Regions from separate parts of the Paenibacillus sp. FSL R5-0475 genome, predicted to be linked through region 2. Evidence: riboswitches for the same ligand, from Rfam matches in the RefSeq annotation. Region 2 holds a riboswitch; the other holds the start of a gene.
The links. Region 2 has a riboswitch for glycine ahead of gcvT (glycine cleavage system aminomethyltransferase GcvT). Riboswitches for the same ligand answer to the same signal wherever they lie in the genome.
Positions count from the first base shown of each region.

Region 1 (6,602 bases), 500 kb from region 2:
TTTGGAGACATTGAATAGTTGTGAGAATTCCGTTGTAGAAACAACCTCTTTTTTCAGCAATATCATGATAATCGAAATGAGTCTCTCCACTTTGTCCATAATTGCCCTCTTTTTTTACATGATTTCAGAAAGGTGACACCTAGATGTCACCTTTTATTCATTATACTACAAGTATCACAAGAAGGAGGTTTTAATTCAATGTTTAATCCAACCGATTTTCCCAAGCCCACCCTTATTTCAGCCAACGGTGTGGAACTCGAAGTGTTTGAAGCAGGCCGAGAAAACGCAGGAAAACCTATTGTACTCTGCCACGGCTGGCCAGAGCATGCCTTTTCTTGGCGCCATCAGATGGACGCACTTGCCGCAGCGGGCTACCATGTCATCGTCCCCAACCAGCGGGGTTACGGCAACTCATCCCGTCCGACCGAAGTAACAGACTATGACATTGAACACTTGTCGGGTGATCTCATCGCGCTTCTCGATCACTATGGATACGAGGACGCTACCTTTGTCGGTCATGACTGGGGTGCATTCGTCGTTTGGGGACTGACCTTGTTGCATCCAAACCGCGTCAATAAAGTGATAAATCTGAGCTTGCCTTACCAAGAGCGCGGAGAAAAACCCTGGATCGAGTTCATGGAAGAAATACTTGGCGGCGATTTCTATTTCGTCCACTTCAATCGACAGCCAGGCGTCGCGGACGCCGTATTCGAAGACAATACATACAGGTTCCTTCGCAACCTGTACCGGAAGAACGAGCCTCTCAGAGCACCTGAGCCAGGTATGGCGTTGATCAATCTCGCCAGAGCAGAAACACCGCTCGGTGAGCCCGTATTGAGCGAAAGCGAGCTGGCCGTTTACGTCTCCGCTTTTGAAACATCAGGGTTCACGGGCAGCATAAATTGGTACAGGAACCTTGACCGCAACTGGCGCTTATTGGCGAAAGTGAACCCAATCATCCAGCAGCCGACCCTCATGATCTACGGCGACCGGGATGTGGTTGCGAAGTCTGAAAACCTGACAAAGTTCGTGCCCAATGTGGAAGTGGTCAATCTGGATTGCGGTCATTGGATCCAGGAAGAAAAGCCGGAAGAAACAAACCAAGCGATTTTAAAATGGCTGGAACAATGGGAGATGTAGTTTTTTTCAACAACCAAGAAGAGTTTAACGATTGGTTAGAAGAACATCATGCTGAAGCTAGTGAAATTTGGGTGGGCTATTTTGGGATAAGTACAGGGCGTGCAAGCCTTACTTGGTCTGCATCAGTAGATGTCGCTCTTTGTTTTGGGTGGATTGACGGTATACGAAAAACCATTGATAAACAAAGCTATAAGATTCGCTTTACTCCGCGCAAAGTAAATAGTGTATGGAGTGCTGTGAACGTAAAGAAGATAAAAGCACTAATACAGTTTGGAAAGATGAGACCAGAAGGAATGCACGTCTTTAACAACAGAACCGATGCACAAGGCTATTCCTCTGAACAAAGAAACGTGGAACTTGCCAAAGAATATGAAGAACAAATCAAGGCAAATCAAACAGCCTGGCTATTCTTCACTAATTTATCACCATCCTATAAAAGAGATTCTATCTGGTGGGTAATGAGCGCCAAGAAAGAAGAAACACGATTAAGAAGGCTTGGAATATTGATCGCTTCATCTGAAGAAGGGCTAAAATTTCAACATTGCAAAAAATATATTACAGAATAAGGAAATATAAATAACAAAAGAATCGTTAAAAGGATTTTTGGTACTGCATAAATCTGGGTCTATTGTTTCCCTGATCTTTAGTAGAGAGGAGCTACTGTATTTCTCAATCAATTAGGGTTTAATTCTCATCAAAAGTCAGAACGTTTTTAATGCGAGGCATAAATCAAATCGCTAAATGAAGAAGGGATGAAACAGCTCATCCAAAATCGCAACCCCCTTCATTTTTATGGTACAGCCGACCCTCATGATCTATGGTGACCGGGATACGGTCCAGAGGTCTGAAAACCTGACAAAGTTCGTGCCTAATGCGGAAGTGGTCAATCTGGATTGCGGTCATTGGATCCAGCAAGAAAAGCCGGAAGAAACAAACCAAGCGATTTTGAGATGGCTGGAAGAACAGAATGATGCTGAATAGAGTCGCTTAGCAAGCAAAACTTAGAAAAACAATAAGGACACCCAAACAGGCAATGTCATTAAGTTAAGCTCAAAGGTAAGAACGGGAATAAAAATGGAATTCAAAACGGCATGGGAAAGCCCCATGCTGATCGCTGTCAATACGAGTCCTGAATGAACTTCATTAACAATCTCTTGAATTTCAAGTACTGTCCATGGAGATGTCTCGTCCACGCTCAATGCATAATCAACATAGGTTAAGTTCGACGGAGTAACACCTGTTACTCCAGTAGTGTCAAATATTGAGTGGTCAGGCGCATCGCCAGCTTGCTGAACGTAGTAAGCATTAATCGTATCCAACGCGGCTTGTGGAGACATTGGTGCAGGTGTTTGTGCAGGTGTCTGCGTTCTATAGATGTTACGCTGAACCTTATCATAAGTGGGAAAAATTTTAGTCATAAAAAAACCCGCTCGAAAAGCAACACTTCGAGCGGGTTTTCTTTCGGGTCATTTCGTCATATCAAGGACGATTCGACCATTGATTTTGCCTTCTAACATAAGATCGTAGATCTCATTAATATCTTCTAGTTTACGTGTCTCAATAATGGTTTTTATTTTTCCTTCTGCAGCGAATTGTAATGTTTCTTGTAAATCTTTGCGAGTGCCGACAATCGAACCGACTACCTTTGTACCGTTTAATACCGTATCAAAGATCGGGACATCCATGGATTCAGGAGGCAGCCCAACCATGACGCAGGTACCGCCGCGACGAATGGCCCGGTAGGCTTGGTCGAATGCTTTTTTCGCAACCGCCGTACAAACGACACCATGTACTCCACCGATTTCTTTTTGAATCCAGTCTGCGGCATCTTCTTTTAATGCGTTTACGGTTTTGTCTGCGCCAAGCTGTTTGGCAAGCTCCATCTTTTCATCCGACGTGTCGATGGCCACTACGTTCATTCCCATCACCTTTGCATATTGTACACCAAGATGACCCAATCCTCCGACGCCGAAAATGGCTACCCATTCACCTGGCTTTACACCTGATACTTTCAAAGCTTTGTAGGTCGTAACGCCAGCGCAAAATAAAGGTGCCGCTTCGATGAAGCTTAGATTATCAGGAACCTTCACTACATAATCGGCAGCTGCCACACAATATTCTGCATATCCACCATCTACGGAATATCCAGAATTTTGCTGATCGAGACAAAGAGTTTCTCTTCCTGTAAGACAATACTCACAATGACCGCAGGCTGAGTACAGCCATGGGATTCCTACTCGGTCTCCTACCTTTAAGTGTGTAACTCCTTCACCTATTTCTTCAATAATCCCAACGCCTTCATGTCCGGGAATAAGAGGGAGTTTCGGTTTGACGGGCCAATCGCCATGAGCAGCATGCAAATCAGTATGACACACTCCGCACGCATGAATATGGACAAGGATTTCTTTGTGTCCGGGTTTTGGTTTAGGTACGTCTTGTAGCTCTAACTTTTCTTTGAATTTCTTTACTACAGCGGCTTTCATTAGCATACTCCTTTAGTTTTTTGCTTTTCAAAAAGTAGTATGTTCATGAGGCTAACTTTAAATTCTTGAGACTTTTATCACTGATTAACACTCACATCACAAGTAATATGTTAGAATATCAGAACAGCTTTACTGCGTTACCGCTTTATCAACTTCATAATTCACGAGCTATGATGGCTAAGGATTACACTTTAGCTGGAGCAGCTTCTGGAGAGACTGCGGAAATTCCGCGGCGCCGAAGGGTTCACAATCTCAGGCAAAAGGACAGAAGAGTACTGAATATGTATTTGTCATGCTGATCGCTATCAGCAGGGCGAATATTATTTGATATTCTTACGATCTGGGAGATTGGATGACATCCAATCTCTCTTTTTTTATTCCAATTTATTGTACTCACAAGGGGGAACTAGGTATGGCACAACCAGAATTAAAGAGAGAGCTGGCCAATCGGCATGTTCAACTTATTGCTATTGGCGGCACCATTGGTACAGGATTATTCTTGGGATCAGGCAAGGCGATAGAGAAGGCAGGCCCATCCATCATGATCACGTATTTAATCGTGGGTATTGCTGTGTTTTTTGTGATGAGAGCACTGGGAGAACTCCTATTATCTAAAGCGGGCTATCAATCGTTTACGGATATTGCTGAAGACTACCTTGGATCACGGGTCGCATTCATTACCGGTTGGACCTATTGGTTTTGCTGGATCATGACGGCTATGGCTGATGTCATTGCTGTTGGCGTATATGTACAGTACTGGTTTGATATCCCGCAGTGGGTTCCTGCCATCGCCTGTCTAGTCGTGTTATTAGGACTTAATCTATTAACTGTAAAGAGCTTTGGGGAACTCGAATTTTGGTTTGCTTTAATTAAGGTAATTACGATTCTCGCCTTGATTGGTCTTGGGGTCATTTTACTGATCATTGGGTTTAAGACGGATGCAGGATCGGTGACGGTACGAAACCTATGGGAGCATGGGGGATTTTTTCCGAACGGCATATCAGGCTTCTTATTTTCTTTTCAAATGGTTGTATTTGCTTACGTGGGTGTGGAATTGGTCGGGGTGTCGGCAGCGGAAACAGCGGATCCGGAGAAAAATATCCCATCGGCGATTAATAAAATTCCTTTACGGATTCTATTCTTCTATGTTGGTGCGCTTTTCGTCCTGCTATGCATTAACCCTTGGACGGAGCTCAGTCCGGCAGAGAGTCCTTTTGTAAAAACCTTTACTTTAGTAGGGATTCCAATTGCCGCAGGGATTATTAATTTTGTCGTATTAACTTCAGCCGCTTCCGCTTGTAATAGTGGGATGTTCTCGACCAGCCGAATTCTCTATAATTTGAGTAGAAATAACCAAGCGGCACCTCATTTGGGCAAACTGAATAAAAACCATGTTCCAGGTAACTCGTTATTCATTTCTACAATTGTTATATCTGTGGGTGCACTTTTGAGTAAACTTATTCCGGAGCAGGCTTTTGGAATCGTGACAACGATTAGCGCCATTTGTTTTATATGGGTGTGGGGCATTGTTCTTATCTGCCATATTAAGTATAAGAAAACCCGGCCAGACTTACAGGCGAAATCCAAATTTAAAGCACCGTTCACACCGGCTATTAATTATATTGTCTTAACCTTGTTCGCTGGAATACTGATCATCATGCTGTTCGCTGGAGAGACACGCCCGGCTTTATTGTGTACTCCATTATGGTTTGTTTTATTATTCATCCTGTATTCAATTAGAAGCAAAAAGGGGAAAAGTAATCAAGCTTGAGTGAGGTCAACATCAACTAGCGGTATGCCTAGTGTTAACTGCAACTTGGGGTTGCGGGGCTGCAACTAAAGCGTTCTTTACTTCTGCATACGATTAATCCAATATAGGCTTAAGAATTGCAGAAAGGTAGTTGCTGCTATGATCTTTGGGGAGAAGTTAAAAGCGGAAAGAAATAAAAAAAGTTGGTCACAAGAAGAACTGGCCGAGAAGCTGTTTGTAAGCCGACAGTCGGTTTCGAAATGGGAGAATGGTCAAAACTACCCAAGCATTGAAATCATTATTAAAATAAGCGATCTTTTTGGGGTAACTATCGATGAGTTACTAAGAAGTGACGAGGAGTTGACCAAAAAGGTGATAGAAGAAGGGAAGAAATTAGCTCACCCGAAATTAAAGTTTGTATTTGATGTCTTCGTAATAGCAGGCATTGTGCTGTTAGTGATTAAACTCTGTGTTCTCTTTCTGAACAAAGTAACGGCGCTAGGGATTACCTTGAATGGCGGGTCATTCTTTTGGAACTTCGGTTCTTTGATTTTAATGGTTGTCGGGGGAATCGGCTCCAGCATTCTGAAAGAAAAATATAAACAAGAGTAAGCCGGTGAGCCGGGAATAGCTATTAATAATGTAAAAGGACAGCTGATCGCTGTCCTTTTTACATTCCACGTTATAAGGTTATTCCTTGTTAACTAGGTTTGCTTTCTTTTCAAACATGATCTTGCTCTTCATCGGCATAAATAATGTTATAACAAACGCGGCGACGGATAAAATCATCATAAAGTAATAGGCGTCACTTGCCCCAAGAATGGATGCAAGGGATTTAAGGATCTCAGGAGTAGTAGAGGGATTGCTCTGCATCACTGTGGCCGCATGACTTGTTGCCTGCACAGTATAAATCGTAATTACGACAGCAGTTCCGATGGCTCCGGCAATTTGGCGAACGGTATTGTTCACTGCTGTACCATGGGTGCCGAGTTGTTTGGGCAGTGCATTTAATCCAGCCGTATTGAGTGGCATAGTAATGAAGCTTAATCCAATTCGCAAGCCAATGGTACGAATCATTAGATACATATACGTGGTCGATTCAGATAGATCAGTTACCGCCCACATAGATGGAATAATAAAGAGTAAACCAATGATGAACAGTGGCTTGGCACCAAAACGGTCATATAATTTACCGGTGACGGGTGACATGAACGCATTTACGAGTGCCC
Region 1 is NZ_JBBORK010000001.1:5,435,384-5,441,985, reverse strand. It holds gene MKX41_RS24365 (helix-turn-helix transcriptional regulator) at 1-99, opposite strand, end outside; gene MKX41_RS24360 (alpha/beta fold hydrolase) at 199-1,140, shown strand; gene MKX41_RS24355 (YdeI/OmpD-associated family protein) at 1,116-1,706, shown strand; gene MKX41_RS24350 (hypothetical protein) at 2,142-2,558, opposite strand; gene adhP (alcohol dehydrogenase AdhP) at 2,607-3,623, opposite strand; glycine riboswitch at 3,821-3,901, shown strand; gene MKX41_RS24340 (amino acid permease) at 4,036-5,394, shown strand; gene MKX41_RS24335 (helix-turn-helix domain-containing protein) at 5,533-5,985, shown strand; gene MKX41_RS24330 (DHA2 family efflux MFS transporter permease subunit) at 6,064-6,602, opposite strand, start outside.
Region 1: another riboswitch for glycine. It lies ahead of MKX41_RS24340 (amino acid permease); the one in region 2 lies ahead of gcvT (glycine cleavage system aminomethyltransferase GcvT).

Region 2 (6,602 bases):
GAGATTCTAAGCTTTCTTCCTGCGGCACATCGCATAGTGGCAAAGAATAGGCCGAACGGCCGGGACGGCTTAATTCAAAAATTAGACTTTGCTCCGGTTTCATAAACAGCCCTCCAGTGCGCTAGCGAATTGGTCGATTTCGTTTTTGCTTCTTTTTTCCGTAACGGCTACCAGCATATGTCCAGCAAGTTCAGGATAATCACGGCCCAGATCATAACCGCCTAGATAACCTTCCTTCAGCAGCTTCGAATTAATTGCACTTACGCTGCTTCCTTCCGGAAGCTTCACGACAAACTCGTTAAAGAATGGGGAGGAGAAGGTTAGTTCAGCCCCTGTTAGTTCGCTTAGTTTATTAGCGGCGTAATGGCTTTTACGAATGTTCAGCTCGCCTACTTCACGCATCCCTTCTTTACCCATTACGGACAGGTAGACGGATGCGCAGAGTGCGAGCAGCGCCTGATTGGAGCAAATATTCGATGTCGCTTTTTCACGACGAATATGCTGCTCACGAGCTTGGAGTGTCAGAACGAAGCCGCGTTTACCGTTACGGTCAACAGTTTGACCAACGATACGACCTGGCATGCGGCGCATTAAATGCTCTGCTACAGCGAAGAAACCACAGGTTGGACCGCCGAGGGAAGCTGGAATACCGAGTGGCTGAGCGTCACCGACTACGATGTCGGCTCCGAGCTTACCTGGTGTTTCTAGAATGCCAAGAGCGATCGGATTTGCACTGACGACGAACAATCCTTTAACGGCATGGATCAGCGGCTCAACGGAGCTAAGATCTTCGATGCTGCCAAAAAAGTTAGGCGATTGCATCAGTACTGCAGCCGTATCACCATCAATGGCCTCAGCAAGCTTAGCCTGATCGGTAACACCGTCTCTATAGTCAATCTCCACTACCTCAAGACCCCAAGCATTAGCCGATGTGCGTAACACTTGGCGCGCTTCAGGATGAACGGTGCGGGAGACAATTAATTTTTTGCGTTTGGTGGCACCAGCTGCAAGGACTGCTGCTTCGGATAATGCGGTTGCGCCATCATACATACTGGCATTGGCAACTTTCATACCGGTTAGTTCGCAAATGTAGGATTGGAATTCGAAGATCGCTTGCAGTTCGCCTTGGCTGATCTCTGGTTGGTAAGGAGTATAAGCAGTGTAGAATTCCGAACGGGAAATGACATGGTTGATCACCACGGGGATGTGATGGTCGTATAATCCGGCGCCGAGGAAGCTGGCGTGCGAATCGAAGTCAGCATTTCGGTCAGCGAGACCTTTCATGTGACGTAGCAGGGCGTACTCATCGAGCGGTTCAGACATCGGCATAGTGCCTTGATAACGGACGGCTTCAGGGATATCGGAGAACAGCTCATCTATGGACTGAATCCCGACGGTTTCCATCATCTCTACGCGGTCCTGTGCTGTCATGGGCAGATAACGGTGCTTCATTAAGGTTTCACTCCTTGGCTTTTTTAAAATATAAGAAAGTACAATTTTCACGTTATACTTTATCCTTTTATTTCTCGCTTAAAAGTTCACCGTCCTAATATGGACGCTAAAGGCGTTTATACTTGTAAAAAGGGGCCTTAATCACGACAGCTTTAAGCTGCTTGCCACGTATCTCTACGAAAACCTCTGTGCCTATTTCACTGTAAGCTGTATCAAGCAAAGCTAATCCCAGGTTGCGTTTCAGCGTTGGAGATTGGGTTCCGGTTGTGACCTCTCCGATTTTGATGCCGTCCGCATAGACTGGGTAATGGGAGCGTGGAATGCCTCGATCAATCATTTCTAGACCGACAAGACGGCGGGGGAGACCCGCTTCTTTTTGCTGTATCAACGCATCGCGTCCGATGAAATCCGCTTTGTCCAGCTTCACGAAGAACTGTACTCCAGCTTCAAGAGGCGTGATGTCAGCCGACAGCTCCTGACCGTACAGTGGCAATTTTGCCTCGAAACGAAGCGTATCCCGTGCGCCCAGTCCAGCAGGTGTTAATCCGTGAGGAGAGCCAGCTGCGAGAAGGCCGTTCCATAACGTTGCTGCCACATCCAGCGGAGCGTAAATTTCGAAGCCATCTTCACCGGTATAACCCGTACGGGAGATCAGTACTTCTACACCGCAGACGGTTGCGCGTTCGATGAAGTGGAAAGGCTTGAGCGTTGAGATCGGTGCATCAGTAACTTCTGCGAGTATGGTCTCTGCCAGCGGACCTTGCAAGGCGAGCAAAAGCGTCTCGTCAGAGACATTAGTGAGTGTGACTTCACCGAATTCAGAGGTCAGATGTTCTTGCAGCCACTGGAAGTCCTTATCGATGTTGGAGGCATTTACGACAAGCATATAACGGCCTTCACTTAGTCGATACACGAGTAAATCGTCGACCACCCCGCCGTTTGGATAACAGAGCAGCGTATATTGTGCCGCACCATCGGTAAGGCGGCTGACATCGTTGGTCGTCATTTTTTGTAAGAAGGCTTCAGCGCCGCTTCCGATCACCATGAATTCACCCATATGCGATACATCGAACAGTCCAGCCTGCTGGCGAACAGCCTCATGCTCCTTCACGATACCTGTAAACTGTACTGGCAGCTCCCAGCCGCCAAAATCAATGCACCTGGACTCCGCATAAGCGGAATAGAGATCATAAAAAGGCGTTCTTTTCAAAGCATCCATGTCGTCACTCCCCTAGTCTGATTACATACGAAAAAAAGGACAGGCAGAAGCAATCATGCATAAATGCACTAATCGCTTTCTGCTCTGTCCTTTGTACCTGAGAGTTACCCTGCGTAACTAACATGCAAGTTTCCCCGTTGGTGACCTGACGCACTCAGCCTCGCGTCTGATGCTCTCCAGAGGTACGTCCGACAAAGGTCCTTTTGCCTGAGAGATTCACCCCTGTTAGGGCTTACTCCTTCGGCGCCGTCTTCAAGTGAGACAGTCTCTCCCTATGCCATCATCCGCAACTGTATTTGTTTCTTATGTCTCCATTAAACGGGTATAGGAGGGCGCTGTCAACAAGAAAAAGTCAAAAAAACGACAAATTTATTTTACTTTTAGTAATATTGACATTATGCTCCGCGATCACTTAGGCTATAACTAAATTTAGAATTCCAATTTGGAAATGAGGCGGCTTGAAATGAGTGAGGTTTTAGATAACCTTCTTTACAGCGAAGAGCATGAGTGGGCACAGCAAGTGGAAGGACGCGTAGTACGTGTTGGGATTACGGATCATGCTCAGCATTTGTTAGGCGATATCGTATTTGTGGAATTTCCTGAAGTGGGTTCGGCCATTTCAGCTGGCGACAGCGTAGGCAGTATCGAATCCGTTAAGACCGTATCGGAACTCTATTCACCCGTCTCTGGGAAGGTTACCAAGATTAATGATGGTTTAGAAGCTAGTCCAGAGCTAATTAATGATAAGCCGTATGGTGAAGGTTGGATTTTTGAAATTGAAGTGGACGGAGAGTATGCTGATGCTGTAAAAGGACTGCTAGATGCAGCTGGATATCGTGCATTGGTAGGGGAGTAATTCTAATTTTTTTCTGAATATTAATTTCACCGCATGTGATATTTGTAGCAGCAAGTTTCTGTTTTTGGGGACTTGCTCTTTGGTGTTTCTATATAAATAGCGGTCGGGATCTTTGAGTTAAATCCTGGGACTGTTTGGAATTATGGGATTTTATTTAAAAGCGAATCTACTGATTGTGGAATTAGGGAAAACCTCCCTTATTTTAGACGAATATAGCGTGACACTAAGGGTTTTAGGGAATTCTTCCCTAAAATTTCAGTGAAAAGCGCTATTTCTGACTAAATAGGGTATTAATCAGGGAGGAATTCCCTAATTCTGCGCCTGGACAAGGGAATAGGCAGATAATCAGGGAGTATTTCCGTAATAAATAGTGGCGAGCCCATTTTGGTATGTTGATAAGCAGATTCGCTCCCGCACAGGCCTAGCTATTGTAACTAGCTCTGAGTAAAACATTTTTTAGGCACCCTCTTGAAGCTGCCGCAGCACAATGATCTCTACACGGCGGTTCTTTTGCTTACCTGCAGCTGATGTGTTCTCCGCGGTGGGCTGGGTATCAGCATACCCTGCATATTGAAAATTGTCGGGGTTCAACCCTTCATGATCTAAGAAAAAGCGAAGCACTGACAGCGCACGAGCACCAGATAGCTCCCAGTTGTCGTTATAGTGAGAAGCCGAAGATACTGGAGTATTGTCGGTATGTCCTTCAATGCTGATCTTTGCGCCGATATCGCTGAATAAGCCAGATAACTGCTGAAGAGCAGGCAGGGCTGGAGACTTCAGGTCTGCCTTACCTATATCGAAGAGAAAACGGTCACTGAGTGTGATTTCTATCCCCTGCGGTTTGTCGGCAACAAAAATTTGTTCTCCGAGATTATTTTCCTCTACATAGTTCGTAATCACACCCATTAATTCAGCAAGTTTAGCCTCTTGTTCTCGAAAAGCAAGTTCACGTGCCGAAGGTGTTTCGTTCTCCGTTTGTTCAGCAGATCCATCATTCGGTCTCGCAGTTGCAGCTGCATTCCCATTCCCGTCTGTACTTTCCGGTTTGTTCTCAGTTGATTTCCCAGCATCTAAAATGCCGTTCCCACCCTCAAGGACAGTGCTGCCAGATTTGAAGGTCTCGGATAACGAGCCTGTCACGATGTTATATTTGTCAGTATCCAGGCTGCTCATCGCATACAATATAACGAAAAAAATAAGTAAAAGTGTAATTAGATCAGCATAAGTAATCATCCAACGGTCGCGGCTTTCCCGAGCCTCTACACGCCGCTTGCGCCGGTCTCTTTGTCTCATAGAAGACCTCTAGTTTCCGCACGGTCATTCGTGTCCGTGTCTGAGATGAATGAGTTCAGTTTTTTACGCACCAGCAAGGGGTGATCCCCGTTCTGCAAAGAAAGAATGCCGACGAGCAGCATTTCCATACTATGTAGCTGGCTTTGACTGCGGGATTTGATTTTGGAAGCGATGGGTAAAAATATTAAATTAGCGATGGCAACACCGTACAATGTTGCGGTAAATGCCACTGCGATAGATGTGCCCAGATTTGACGGATCTGTAAGGTTGCCAAGTACACGGATGAGCCCCATCACCGTCCCGATAATTCCCATCGTTGGTGCATATCCACCTGCAGCTTCAAAAATCTTAGCATAGTTCTCATGCTTCAATTCTTTAGCATCCATTTCTAATTCAAGGATCTGTCTTACCTGCTCAGGATCAGTGCCGTCGACAATAAGAAGTAGACCTTCACGTGTAAAAGGGTCCGGATGTTCTTCAGCTTGTTTTTCTAACATTAGAACGCCGCCGCGACGGGCCACGGTTGCCATTGCAATAAGTTCTTCTGCTTTTTCTACATCACGATCAGGGTTGCTACCGAAAGCCATGCGTAATGCTGTTGGAATGGAGCGCAGCTTAGATGCCGGGAAACTGATCATAACGGCGGCAAACGTACCCCCGAACACAATCAAAGCTGCATTAAGCTGCAGCAGTCCTGAGAGGCTTCCGCCTTCCCAGAGATAGCCGCCGATTAACGCAGCCAGTCCAGCCAATAGGCCGATTATTGAGGTAATATCCATGCTTCAAGCTCCTAACATTTCTATGTATTATGGTTTGCAACGATCTAGGCAACACTGTATAATGAACGGGAACACATATTCTTATCTTCCATATTTTTTAATTATAAGAAAGTATAAGTTTCACGTTATACTTTAATCCTTATAATTCTCGCACAACAGCTTAACGTCTTTTAGAGACGCCAAAGGCGTTTTAGCTTGCCATCGTATGGAGAGAGAACATTCAGACAACAATTATAATATATTAATCTAGTTTAGACGATAGAGGGGAGACGGGCAAATGAGTGATATTGTCGTCAGTACAAAGACTTTTGAATTGGAGTCCGAGTATACACCCCAGGGCGATCAGCCTCATGCCATAGAGGAATTACTACAAGGCATCCGGCAGGGCAAGAAGCACCAGACGCTGCTGGGCGCGACGGGTACGGGTAAGACGTTTACCGTTGCACAAGTTATTTCCAAATTAAACCGCCCGACGTTAGTTATTGCGCACAACAAGACTTTGGCTGCCCAACTGGCGAGTGAGTTTAAGGAGTTTTTTCCGCATAATTCGGTAGACTATTTCGTCAGCTACTACGACTATTACCAACCAGAGGCGTATATTCCCTCCTCCGATACTTATATCGAGAAAGACTCCAGTATTAATGAAGAGATTGATAAATTGCGCCACTCCGCAACGAGCTCCTTGTTCGAACGGCGTGACGTTATTATTGTGGCGAGTGTGTCTTGTATTTACGGCCTCGGTTCGCCGATGGAATACGGAAGCTTGCTTTTGTCCTTGCGGGTAGGGATGGAGAAGCCTCGAAATGAGATTTTGAGCAGGCTAGTGGATATCCAGTACCAGCGTAATGATATCAATTTTGTACGCGGAACCTTCCGTGTACGTGGTGATGTGGTTGAGATTTTCCCGGCATCTCAGGGTGAGCATGCCATTCGGGTCGAATTGTTCGGTGACGAAATTGAGCGAATCACTGAGATTGATGTACTGACGGGTGAACTGATCGGG
Region 2 is NZ_JBBORK010000001.1:4,930,633-4,937,234, reverse strand. It holds gene gcvPB (aminomethyl-transferring glycine dehydrogenase subunit GcvPB) at 1-103, opposite strand, end outside; gene gcvPA (aminomethyl-transferring glycine dehydrogenase subunit GcvPA) at 100-1,452, opposite strand; gene gcvT (glycine cleavage system aminomethyltransferase GcvT) at 1,559-2,671, opposite strand; glycine riboswitch at 2,857-2,955, opposite strand; gene gcvH (glycine cleavage system protein GcvH) at 3,135-3,527, shown strand; gene MKX41_RS22180 (flagellar motor protein MotB) at 3,984-4,820, opposite strand; gene MKX41_RS22175 (flagellar motor protein) at 4,817-5,599, opposite strand; gene uvrB (excinuclease ABC subunit UvrB) at 5,877-6,602, shown strand, end outside.